4 regions of the Devosia sp. XK-2 genome follow, and region 3 is predicted to be linked to each of the others. Evidence: predicted binding sites of a transcription regulator. Region 3 holds the regulator's gene; each other region holds the start of a gene.
The links. Region 3 encodes LexA, which represses DNA repair genes until DNA is damaged. Its sites were predicted from a motif close to TGTTCNNNNTGTGTTCNG; they were not measured.

Region 1: a site for LexA is predicted at 1,415-1,432, ahead of ssb (single-stranded DNA-binding protein). Genes of this name have one in related genera too.
Region 2: a site for LexA is predicted at 1,755-1,772, ahead of V8Z65_RS03775 (PA0069 family radical SAM protein). Genes of this name have one in related genera too.
Region 4: a site for LexA is predicted at 1,401-1,418, ahead of V8Z65_RS15845 (helicase-related protein). Genes of this name have one in related genera too.

The regions. Positions count from the first base shown of each region.
Region 1 is NZ_CP146608.1:1,874,417-1,877,625, forward strand. Features, by position in the region: gene V8Z65_RS09025 (sensor domain-containing diguanylate cyclase) at 1-592, shown strand, start outside; gene ssb (single-stranded DNA-binding protein) at 739-1,245, opposite strand; gene V8Z65_RS09035 (LysE family translocator) at 1,525-2,169, shown strand; gene uvrA (excinuclease ABC subunit UvrA) at 2,362-3,209, shown strand, end outside.
Region 2 is NZ_CP146608.1:769,772-772,980, forward strand. Features, by position in the region: gene V8Z65_RS03770 (hypothetical protein) at 1-530, shown strand, start outside; gene V8Z65_RS03775 (PA0069 family radical SAM protein) at 534-1,682, opposite strand; gene V8Z65_RS03780 (MDR family MFS transporter) at 2,051-3,209, shown strand, end outside.
Region 3 is NZ_CP146608.1:1,646,831-1,650,039, reverse strand. Features, by position in the region: gene moaC (cyclic pyranopterin monophosphate synthase MoaC) at 1-213, shown strand, start outside; gene glp (gephyrin-like molybdotransferase Glp) at 210-1,412, shown strand; gene lexA (transcriptional repressor LexA) at 1,540-2,256, shown strand; gene V8Z65_RS07905 (nuclear transport factor 2 family protein) at 2,258-2,644, shown strand; gene V8Z65_RS07900 (NUDIX domain-containing protein) at 2,634-3,041, shown strand; gene V8Z65_RS07895 (IlvD/Edd family dehydratase) at 3,179-3,209, opposite strand, start outside.
Region 4 is NZ_CP146608.1:3,224,909-3,228,117, reverse strand. Features, by position in the region: gene V8Z65_RS15855 (DUF3108 domain-containing protein) at 1-312, shown strand, start outside; gene V8Z65_RS15850 (nuclear transport factor 2 family protein) at 682-1,014, opposite strand; gene V8Z65_RS15845 (helicase-related protein) at 1,521-3,209, shown strand, end outside.

The DNA.
Region 1 (3,209 bases), 230 kb from region 3:
GATCACGGCAACCGTGGATGGCGCCAATGGGCGCGCCACCCGCATCTTCGGCATGAAGCAGGACATCACCGAGGAAAAGCTCCTGGCGGAAAACACGAGGCGAATGGCCGAGACCGACGCGCTCACCGGCCTCGCCAATCGTGCCCTGTTTCAGACCCGGCTTACTACGCTCTGCGCAGTGCAATGCTCAGACAGAGCGGACGCCCTCATCCTGGTGGACCTCGACCGGTTCAAGGCGATCAATGACGAACTTGGTCATGCCCAGGGCGATCTCTGCCTGCTCGAGGCCGGCCAGCGGCTGCAGGCCTGCGCCCCCCGGGCCGCGCTTGTGGCCCGGATTGGCGGGGATGAGTTCGCAATCATCCTCGAACGCCAATCAGGCCAGGATCCAGAAGCGATCTGCGCAGGCATTGTCCAGGCGTTCGAAACGCCGGTCGGTCTTGGCGGACAGCACAGGAGGGTTGGGGCTTCCGTCGGCATGGCCCGTCGAACCGGACAAGACGCGGACGCACTCTATCGCGATGCGGATGCCGCGCTTTACCGGGCCAAATCCGCCGGCCGTGGCACCTGGCGCCAGCACGACGCGGCCTGAGTGGAAGAGCAGTATCGCGCTCACGGGCCGGCTCAAGTCGCTACGGTGAAACTGCATCCCCGGCTGATCGTACGCGGCTCTTCCGGGCCCGCGCCCGGCACCAAATGAAAGGGGCGGCACCCGGCCGCCCCAAGACAGATCCCGTATCAGAACGGAATATCGTCATCCATGCCGCCCGGCTCAAAGGCCGGCGCATTGGCCGAGGGCCGACGGCCACCACCGCCGCCGCCCGAATTGTCGCGCACCCCGCGGAAGCCGCCATTGTCACCGCCATAGCCGCCACTGTCCCCGGCGCCCTCGCCTCGACCATCCAGCAGCACCATGGACGAATTAAAGTTCTGCAGCACCACCTCAGTGGAATACTTGTCCTGGCCCGACTGGTCCTGCCACTTGCGGGTCTGCAACTGGCCCTCAAGATAGACCTTGCTGCCCTTGCGCAGATATTGCTCGGCCACCCGGGCCAGACCTTCCGAGAAGATCACCACACGGTGCCATTCGGTCTTTTCGCGCTGCTCACCGCTATTGCGGTCGCGCCAGCGCTCGGAGGTGGCCACCGACAAATTCACCACCTTGCCACCGTTCGGCAGGCTCCGCACTTCCGGATCATTGCCCAGATTGCCCACCAGAATAACCTTGTTCACGCTGCCAGCCATGGCGCTTATCCTTCCAATTCAGTCCCGGTCTGCCCGGTCGCGGGACGCTTTCTCTCATGGGTTGCCGCTGCTGCCCGGTGCGCAGTCCTCAACCCGGTCGCCGCACCATAGACCTTTCCTTGCCGCACACACGCGACAATTACGGTTCTTCACAGGCCGGCCATGTTTTCGTTCCCTTTATGTTCTATTTTTCACCGCACCTGTCAAGCCGCTCCGCATGCTGACAGCCATTGTCAGCAGTCCTGCTCCATTCCACTGGCACAGTGAGGGACCCGAACCATGGATTACACACAGGCGCTCTGGCTCTATACCATCCTGGTCTTCGGCATCATCGTCGTGCCCGGCATGGACATGTTCTATGTGCTCGCCAACGCGCTGACAGGCGGCCAGGGGCTGGCCATGTCCGCCTTGAGCGGCATCATGCTGGGCGGTGCGGTCCACACCCTGTTCGGCGCCCTGGCCGTTGGTATCCTGACGCAATTGCCCACCCTGCTCTTCCAGGTCATGATCCTGGCTGGCGCGCTCTACATGGCCTGGATCGGCTATACGCTGGTGCAAAGCGCCATCACCGTGGACGGCGTCGCCAAATCCCGCATCCGCTCCGGCTGGGTCGCCTTTCGTCAGGGCACCATCACCTGCCTGCTCAATCCCAAGGCCTATCTCTTCGTGCTGGCGGTCTTCCCCCAGTTCATGCGGCCCGAATATGGCCCGATCTGGTCGCAGGCCCTGGCCCTGGGTGTCATCACCGTCCTGATGCAGGGCGGCATCTATGGCGCGCTCGCCCTCGGCGCCGGCCGCGCCCGCGACACCCTGGTCGGTAATCCCGCCGCCACGATCTGGATTGGCCGCAGCGCCGGTGCCCTTTTCATTCTCGTTGCAGCCCTCACCGCCTGGCATGGCCTGACCATGACGGCAAACGCTTGACCGAATCCATGAATGTTCTATCTATGTTCACAAACTGCAATGGTGCTTTGGCAAGCTTGGCGGAAGACGCTAAACTGACGCAAAAGCGCGTGACTGGTGAGCGGATCGCTTGCCTGTTCGCGCCGTGCTGCCTATCTCCTGGCCTTCGCCCGCCGGTCCTCCCCCACGGCGCGACACGCAATTGGATTGAACATGACTGACAAGCCCAGCCTCAACCGTGAAATCATTGTGCGCGGCGCTCGCGAGCACAATTTGAAGGGCATCGATGTCAAGCTCCCGCGTGACAGCCTGATCGTGATGACGGGCCTGAGTGGTTCCGGTAAGTCCTCCCTGGCCTTCGACACCATCTATGCCGAGGGTCAGCGCCGCTATGTGGAAAGCCTTTCCGCCTATGCGCGCCAGTTCCTGGAAATGATGCAGAAGCCCGATGTCGAGCACATCGAGGGCCTTTCACCCGCCATCTCCATCGAGCAGAAGACCACCAGCCGCAATCCGCGCTCCACGGTCGGCACCGTCACCGAGATTTACGACTATCTGCGCCTGCTCTATGCGCGCGTCGGCGTGCCTTATTCCCCCGCCACGGGCCTGCCCATCGAGAGCCAGACCGTCTCCCAGATGGTCGACCGTACACTCGACCTGCCCGAAGGCACGCGCCTCTATCTCCTCGCGCCCATCGCCCGTGGCCGCAAGGGAGAGTTCAAGAAGGAACTGGCTGACCTGATGCGCAAGGGCTTCCAGCGCGTCAAGATCAACGGCGAATATCACGAGATCGAGGACGCCCCAGCGCTCGATAAGAAGTTCAAGCACGACATTGAAGTCGTCGTGGATCGCCTTGTTGTGTCGAAGGAAATCTCCGGCCGCTTGGCCGAAAGCTTTGAAACCGCGCTCAAGCTGGCCGATGGCATTGCCCTGGTCGAATTTGCCGACGAGAGGGAAGAAAGCGGCGAGCCGCGCCGCATCACCTTCTCGGAAAAATTCGCCTGCCCCGTCTCTGGCTTCACCATTGCCGAGATCGAGCCGCGCCTGTTCTCGTTCAACAA
Region 2 (3,209 bases), 880 kb from region 3:
CGGCTGAACCCTTCCACCACTCTTTTGGCGAATGGCGCGAATACCACCGGGACTGGCTGGCTGCCTGCCCGGACCTGATCAATGAAGATGCCGACGGCTATTACTTCCATTCCTGCTTTGCCAGCACTGGCAGCCAGGAACTGAACGGCGCCAATCTGCCGGCCTATAAATTGACCCTGATCCGCAACCGGCTCGATGGCGCGCTCGACCTAGCCATAACCGTCGCCTCCGACGACGGCGAGTATGATCCCGCCCGGCCGATCAGCCTGCAATTTGGCGGCGAAGCACCGATCGTTCTCGATTTCGGCACCGATATCGAGACGCGCCACAATACGATCAACCAGTTTTTCATTGCCGATCCCGCCCGCCTCGAGGCGATCATCGAAATGATGAAGGATCGCAATGCAGTGACGCTTTCGGTGCCGCTCAAGGGCCATGAGCAGCCGGTCCAAACCTGGCTGTCGCTGCGCGGGGTGCTCGCCTCACTCGATTTCATGTCGGCCTATGCGCGCAAAGTGGCCCAATATTAGGGTCTAGAACAGGCTCAACTGCGGGCTGTCCACCTTGGGCGACTCGAACAGGTCGATCCGCAAAGGTGGCAGCTTGGCGTCCAACCCATAGCGCTCCCGCGCTTTCTCGAAGCGCTGACGCAACAGCGTCGCATATGGGCCTTCACCGGTCATGCGTGTCCCCCAGCGCGCGTCATAGTCCTTGCCGCCACGAGTGTCGCGGACCAGCGAGAGCACATGGCGCACCCGGTCGGGGAAATGCCTGAGCAGCCATTCGCGGAACACGTCCCGCACTTCGCCGGGCAGGCGCAGTAGGATCATCGACGCGCTGATGGCGCCCTGCGCCTTGCCGGCATCCAGAATGCGCTCAAGTTCCATATCATTGATCGCCGGGATCATGGGCGAGGCGAAAATGGCGGTGGGAATGCCGGCCTCCGACAGGAGCCGGATTGCCTCCAGTCGCCGTGCCGGGGAGGAGGCACGCGGCTCCATCTTGCGGCTCAGCTTATGATCCATCGAGGTCACCGAAATGGCGACCTTGACCAGGCCCAGCTTTGCCAGCTCGGTCAGGATATCGAGATCGCGCACGATCAGCGCCGACTTGGTGGTGATCATCACCGGATGCCGGGTTTCCAGCATGACCTCGAGAATGCCCCGCGTCAGCTTATGGGTGCGCTCGGCCGGCTGATAGGGATCGGTATTGGTGCCCATGGCGATTGGCTTGGGGCGATAGCTCTTGGCGGACAATTCGGCCCGCAGCGCTTCCACCGCATTGGCTTTGACATAGATGTCGCGCTCGAAATCCACGCCTGCCGAATGGCCGAGATAGGCATGGGTGGGGCGAGCAAAACAGTACGAGCAGCCATGCTCGCAACCCCGATAGGCGTTGATCGAGCGCTCAAAGCCGATATCGGGGCTGTCATTGGTGGTGATGATAGTCTTGGCGCGCTCGATATGCTCGACGGTCTCGAACAGCGGCAGCGGTTCGACGCTCCCCCAGCCATCGTCAAAACTGTCGCGCTGATGCGGCTCGAACCGGCCCGAACGATTGGTCTGCGCGCCGCGACCGCGAATGCGATCGGGCTGCACGAGTTCGCGCCGCGCCAGGTCGGCATCGCGGCTGCGGCTCAAGCGTTCAAGGGCTTCAAAAGAGGGCGCCTGATAAAGGGCCATGGTCCTGTCTCCTGACTGCGCGCCGGAGGGAATCGCTATTCCTCCAGCACCAGCAAATGCTATCAGGCTATTGAGAACAGAACAAGAACACGCATGCGGTTTCACCCGCTGCCGGAACAGATATCGGTATGGCACCCATGCATTACAAGACTTTACGTCACGCGTTTGTGAGCGTAGGAAACCGGGCCCCGAAAGGCCCTTCAATTCCACCGAAATTTTAGCCCGCACCCGCAAAGGGAGGCGGAACATTCGCCATACTGCTCTCTGCTGACAGCCATTGTCGCAGAAATTTTGGAAATCAGTGTCGAAAGCTGACGGCCTGCTCCGTCATGAGGGCGACACGCCGCACCAAACCGAGGATGTTGAGAATGACAATGCAAGCGACCATGGACGACGCGATGGAAATCGCGCCACACCATCCTGATAATGCGGCCCGCAATCGGCTGGTTATCGCCATCCTGCTGATATCGACCTTCGTGGTGTTTCTCAACGAAACCATCATGAGCGTGGCCATTCCCCATCTGATGGGCGATCTGGGTGTTACCGCCAGCGCCGCCCAATGGCTGACGACCGCCTTTCTCCTGACCATGGCGGTGGTGATCCCGATCACCGGTTTCCTGCTGCAACGGCTCAATACGCGGCCGATCTTCCTTCTGGCGATCAGCATTTTTGCTGCCGGGACGCTGGTCTGCGCCCTGTCGCCCGGCCTCGAATTCCTGGTTGCTGGCCGCGTCATCCAGGCGGTGGGCACGGCCATCATGATGCCGCTGCTCATGACCACGGTCATGACCCTGGTGCCACCAGAAGCGCGCGGCAAGACCATGGGCAATATCTCCATCGTCATGTCGGTGGCGCCGGCCATCGGCCCGACCATTGGCGGGTTCATCCTGAATAATTTCGACTGGCGCTTCATGTTCTATTTCACCCTGCCCATCGCCATTGCGGCGCTGGTTCTGGGTGCGCTGCGCATTCGCAATGTCTCGACCCCGCGCTATGCGCCGCTGGACTATCTGTCGGTGATCCTGTCGGCCTTCGCATTTGGCGGCCTGGTCTATGGCCTGTCCAGCTTTGGTGAGAGCTTTGCGCATGGCGGCGAAGCAACGGTCATGCCGCTTTGGGCGCCGATTGCCGTGGGTCTGGTTGCTATGGCGCTTTTCATCTGGCGTCAATTCGTGCTGCAGCGCGAGGACAAGGCCCTGCTCGACCTGCGCGTCTTCCAGTCGCGCAACTACACGGTCTCGGTCTCGATGATGCTGATCGCCATGATGACGCTGTTCGGCACGGTCATCCTGCTGCCCATCTATACCCAGAATGTGGTTGGGCTCGATACGCTGCAGACCGGCCTGCTGCTCCTGCCCGGCGGCCTGCTTATGGGCCTTCTCGGCCCGGTGGTCGGTCGTCTGTTCGACCGCGTGGGTCCCACGGTCCTGGCCGTGCCCGGCGCTATTCTGGTCTCGGCCGTGCTCTGGGCATTGACCATGGTGGGGCAGGACACTTCGCCATGGGCGCTCCTGGCCGGTCACATGG
Region 3 (3,209 bases):
GAGGCCGACAGCGAGACCAGCATCCGCATTCGGGCGGCCGCCGAGACGACCGGCCAGACCGGGGTAGAGATGGAGGCGTTGACCGCCGCTTCGACTGCCGCCCTAACGCTCTATGACATGGCCAAGGCCATCGACCGGGCCATGGTCATCTCCGATCTCTGCCTTGTCGAAAAATCCGGCGGCAAGTCCGGCGACTTTGTGCGGACGCCATGAGCCTCTTGCCGGTCGACGAGGCCTTGAAGGCCATTCTGGCGCGAGTGCCTGCCCCCGCCGGTGAAATCGTCACATTGAGCGCGGCCGCTGGGCGGGTCCTTTACGCCCCCGTCATTGCCGATCACGACCAGCCCCCTTTCGACGCCAGCGCCATGGACGGCTATGCCATGAGGGCAGCGGACGTTGCGGAGGATATTTGGCTCGACGTCATCGGTACGTCACAGGCCGGCGCCGGTTTTCCGGGATCGGTCGGCCACAGACAGGCTGTCCGCATTTTCACCGGTGCGCCGGTTCCGCCGGGCGCGGATACGGTCATCATGCAGGAAGAAGCCGTCCGGGAAGGCGAAAAGGTCCGGTTCACGGCCCCTGCCCGGCTTGGTCACAGCATTCGTCCGAAGGGTAACGATTTTGCGACGGGTCAGGTGCTGATTGGCCCAGGAACATGCCTGACGCCGATGCAGATCGCTGTCGCTGCGGCGGCCAACAAAGCTGAACTCGTGGCGGCCAGGCGGCCGCGCATCGCGCTGATGGCGACTGGCGACGAACTGGTCTTGCCCGGCAACCCGCTCGGCCCGGACCAGATCGTGGCCTCCAACAGTTTTGGCCTCACCGCCATGCTGGCGCCCTATGCCAGCACCATCCGCGATCATGGCATCATTCCGGACGACGCAGCGTCTTTGCGCGAACGGCTGTCGAAAGCCTTTGCGGAAGAGCCCGATGTCCTGATTACGACGGGTGGCGCTTCGGTGGGCGAGCATGATCTCGTCCAGGATGTGCTCAAGGAGCTGGGCGTTACCCTCGACTTCTGGCGCATCAATATGCGGCCGGGCAAGCCGCTGATGTTCGGTACGAGCGGCAAAACTCTGGTCTTCGGCCTGCCCGGCAATCCGGTTTCGGCCATGGTGACCGCCCTTGTCTTCATAAAGCCTGCCCTGCGCGCCTGGCTTGGCGCACCGGCCCCCCTGACCTGGCATTTGCCGTTGGCCGCCGCCACACCCCCGAATACGGCCCGCCGCCACTTCATGCGCGCCCGGCTGCTGCAGAGAGAGTACGGTCCCATGGCGGAACCCATCAGCCAGACCGATAGTGGACACACATCGTCTCTTGCGGCCGCGGACCTCCTGATCGTGCAGCCCGAGCTGGATCCCGGGCGACCGGCCGGCGCCCTGGTCGAGGCCCTCCCCATCGACGCCTTCTGATTCCTGTCAGTTTGTTCAGAACCCCTTCATTAACGGGGTCCTGGCCTCCGGCCGGAGCTATTGCAGAACATAAATGGAACATGTATGGTCGTTCCGTCTATGTTCCGATTCTGGGGTTGTGGGGCCAATGCTGACACGCAAACAACACGAGCTGCTGATGTTCATCCACGAAAGGATGAAGGAGAGCGGCATTCCCCCGAGCTTTGACGAGATGAAGGATGCCCTTGATCTCGCATCGAAATCTGGCATCCACCGGCTGATCACGGCGCTTGAAGAGCGCGGCTTCATCCGCCGCCTGCCCAACCGGGCCCGGGCGCTGGAAGTGGTCAAGCTCCCAGATTCCATGAACCCGTCGCTGGGTGGGCGCAAGGCACGCTTCGAGCCCTCCGTTATAGAGGGCAATCTGGGCAAGGTCGCCTCGCCGCCCCGAAATAACCCTGGTGGATCAGACGATTACGCCCGTCCAGTATCCATTCCGGTCATGGGCCGCATCGCGGCCGGTACACCCATCGAGGCCATTCAGACCCACTCCCATACGATCGCTGTGCCACCCGAGATGCTGGGCGCCGGCGAGCACTATGCCCTTGAAGTGCGTGGTGATTCCATGATCGAGGCCGGCATTTTCGATGGCGATACCGTGCTCATCAAGAAGCAGGAACATGCGTCAACCGGCGAGATCATTGTCGCATTGGTCGATGACGAAGAAGCGACCCTAAAGCGCCTACGCCGCAAGGGCGATACGGTGGCGCTGGAAGCCGCCAATCCGGCCTATGAAACCCGCATTTTCCCGCCGGACCGGGTCAAGGTGCAGGGCCGGCTTGTGGGCCTGATGCGGAAGTATTGAGATGGGTTTCACCTCGCCACAGGCCGCAATGGCCTTCTATGGCGAGGTGATCAACGAGCATCGCTTCGATGCCCTGCTGCCGATGCTGTCGAAGGACGTCGTGTTCTGGTTCAGTTCAGGGTCGCATTGCGGTGTTGATGCGGCGCGTCGGGCCTTTGAGAAGACCTGGCGGCGCATTGCCGATGAATTCTACTGGATTGAAGACCTTAGCTGGCTCTGCCAGGGCGATGGCTCGGCGGCCTGTCTATATCGGTTCGGCTGGCGCGGCCTTGTTGACGGGAAGCTGACGCAGGGCGGCGGACGAGGCACGAGCGTTTTGCGGCTGGAGCCTGATGGCTGGAAGGTCGTGCATGAGCATCTGAGCGCCGAGCCCGTCGATGCTGGTTGAAAAGGTTTGCCCCTATGTGCTGAGAGGGCCGAGGGACAGTCTCGAGATATTGGCTTTCAAACACCCGCTGGCTGGCTGTCAGCTCGTCAAGGGGACGCTTGAGCCAGGCGAGCGCGTAGTAGACGGCGCGCTTCGGGAACTGGCTGAAGAGGCCGGTTTGGTTGGCACCGTTGGAAGCGGCGTGAGTTGGTCGAGCCTGAATATTGCGGATGGGCAGCTCTGGCATTTCGTGCCGGTCGATGTGCCGCCCCAGCCCGATCACTTCGCGTTTTTCTGCGCCGACGACGGCGGACATCGCTTCGCTTTTCGCTGGTGGCCGCTGAGGGATGGTCCTGGTCCGGATTGGCACGAGATCTATAGGCGCGCGCTCAATGAGATCCGTGCCCGCCAGCCATGAGAAAAGGTCCGCCAAGGCGGCGGACCTTTGGTAGTTTCGTGCGGGGCACCTATAGCATTTTACATTCAGATTGACGCCCCGCTATCGCCCCTCCCCTCAAGGCGACGGGCCCGATAGTTCGCTCGCGGTGAATTAACCTAGTGATTGTCGCGCGGCACGCCCTCAGTC
Region 4 (3,209 bases), 1.6 Mb from region 3:
CTGTGCGAACGCACGCTCAAGATTTTTACCGGCGTCGAGCGTTTCAATATCAAGCTTGGCTTTCTCGACAATGACGAAGCAACCTCGCCGCGCACCGGTTATCAGGGGCCGCTGGTTGCCTGCTCGCTCAAATATCAGCCGATCTCGGGACATTTCCAAAGCTCGGAAATGACCAATTACCTGGCCGATACCAGCCGGATGATCCTGTGGTATGCGCCGCTGGGCCAGACCGGCTATTTCATCCCCTATCGGGTGATCATCGGCACCTCGATGGGTGATCTCTCCATGGTGCTGACGCGCGCCCAGAGCTAAGGCGCCTGTCCCGCTTTCGGACGGTCAAAGGCTTTTTTGACAATTTGGCGACATCTGCGCCCAGCGATTGCAGCGCCTACGCGTTAACGGCGTCGAGCAATCGCGCCAATATGACGGTAAGGCCGCAGCAGGATTCGGGCCTCATGGCGCAAAATTAAGCCGATCTTTACCTCGGTGAACACGATTTCGGCCGTTCGGGCGCTTTTGCCGGGCTTCTGGTGTGCCTGGGACCGCCAGGACACCATATCTGGCTGAGAACAAAGCCGAATTTGTGATTCTGCCCCGATTCTGTCTCTGTTCGTTCCGGGTTTGGACCGAGTGTTAACCTTGGGCGGACGCGCCGTGTCGGACTGTACCGCTATGAAACAATCATAGAGTTTCCAGGGTAGCGATGCGCTGGCGTGAGTCGATTGTGAAGGCTTGGCGCAGGACGGCAGGGCTACCCGGAAAGGTGCCCGAAACCTGGAAGGTTACAAGGATGCGATCCTTGTCCATATCGACCTGCTGCAATTGATAGCGCGGGTGATAGCGCTCCTGGACACTGCGCAGCCAGAGCGCGATTGCGGCCTGCCCGCGATGCCATTGCCCTTCATCGCGTACCGCGGCGTCGGGCGCAAACAGGACCGCCGCCTCGGCGGGATCCGTCCGGTTGAAATATTGCGCGATCGGTTCGGGAATGCTGGCAGGGGCAAGTGCGGGCATCTTATGGGTGCTCCAAGGTATGCGTTGCCTCTGTAATGCGGCATGGCGTTGACAGCTTCCGTCAGCAGCCATTGTCCCATCCCGGCACGTCAATGCGGTTTTTCGTCAAGATCAGAATGGAAAGGGCAGGACTCATTGGCACGACGATATGAAGACAAGAAAAAATCCACAAAAACAGACGTTTACCATGTCTTCAGATTTGACCGATCCGGCCCGAAATTAACCCGATGGCAAGCAGTCTGAACACGCTTTGGCCCTGAAATGCCGCCGGGCGCAGGTTGGCCGCGGTATTTGGCACCCATTAGTATGAAATGGGGCGGGGCATCTACCATATCTAGCCGTGAACAAAGCCAGACTCGGTGAGTCGCACCGATTCGGTTCTGTTTCGTTCCTTATCCGTTCCGGCCATTAAGATCGATGACAGAACCGTGGCAAAGATGTCCTTTGCTGGGACAAAGCGCCAAGCCCCCTCGCAAGGCGGCAAGGGACCGCTTACATAGGGCGCGATGAGCTTTTCTCCTTCCCATTCGGTCAAGGCCATTTTGGGGCCGACCAATACCGGCAAGACCTATTATGCCATCGAGCGCATGCTGGCCCATCCCTCCGGGATGATTGGCCTGCCGCTGCGCCTTCTGGCGCGCGAGGTCTATCAGCGGATCGTCGAGCGGGTCGGCGAACAGGCCGTGGCCCTGGTCACCGGCGAAGAGCGGATCGTGCCTGCCAAGCCACGCTATTGGGTGGCGACGGTCGAGGCCATGCCCATGGATATCCATGTCGATTGCGTCGCCGTGGACGAAATCCAGACGGCCATCGATTTTGATCGCGGCCATGTCTTTACCGACCGGATATTGAAAGCGCGCGGCCTGCAAGAGACCCTGTTGCTCGGCTCGGCCACCATGGCGGGGGTGGTGCGCAAGCTTATCCCCCACGCCGAAATCATCGATCGGCCGCGCTTTTCGCAATTGACCTATGCCGGTTCCAAGAAATTATCGCGCCAGCCGGCGCGCAGCGCCATTGTCGCGTTCTCGGCCCGCCAGGTCTATGCCATTGCCGAACTGATCCGCCGCGAACGTGGTGGTGCGGCCGTGGTGATGGGTGCACTTAGCCCCCGGACCCGCAATGCCCAGGTCGAGCTCTACCAGAATGGCGATGTGGACTTTCTGGTCGCCACCGACGCTATCGGCATGGGCCTTAACCTCGACATCCACCACGTCGCCTTTGCCGACGATACCAAGTTCGATGGCCACCAGAGCCGGCCGCTGACACCCTCCGAACTGGGGCAGATCGCCGGACGCGCGGGGCGGCATCGGCATAACGGTACTTTTGGCGTCACCGGCGGCACCGAAGGGTTCGACGAAGAGCTGGTGGTGCAGCTCGAAACCCACGATTTCCAGCCGATCAAGCAGGTGCAGTGGCGCAATTCGAACCTCAATTTCGGCTCTATAGAGGGTCTGCGGAATTCCCTTGAGCTGATGCCGCAGGACAAGACGCTGACCCGGGTGCCGATCGCGACCGATCAACATGCGCTGGAATTTCTGGCGCGAAATGAGGCCGGTGCCTTGGCGCGCGGCCATGATGCGGTCAAACTGCTTTGGGAATGTTGCCAGATTCCCGACTATCAGGGCATTTCACCGGCTGCGCATGGCGAGATCGTTACGCGCATTTATTCGGATTTGAGACGAATTGGAACGGTTCGGGCAGACTGGATTGCCGAGCAGGTCCGGTTTTGCGACAATGCGGAGGGCGACATTGACACACTCAGCAACCGGATCAAGCAGGTCCGTACCTGGACCTTTGTCGCCAATAGAAAAAACTGGCTTGAAGACCCCATCTATTGGCGCGAAAAGACGCGAGACATTGAGGACCGCCTGAGTGATGCGCTGCACGAGCGTCTCACCCAGCGCTTCGTGGACAGGCGCACCAGCGTGTTGCTCCGCCATCTGAAAGACAAACGTATGGTATCTCCCGAAATCAACAGTCAAGGCGAAGTGCGGCTGGAAGGTCATCTGATCGGCACGCTGGAAGGCTTCCGCTTCACCCTGGCCCGCAATGACGGCGACACGGACGCCAAGGGGCTGCGCGGCGCAGCCGATTCGGTCGTTGCCCCGGAGATACACCACCGTGCCGAGAGATTGGCCGGTTCGCCAAATGAAGAATTCGTGTTGGCCACCGATGGGCGGCTGCGCTGGCGCGGC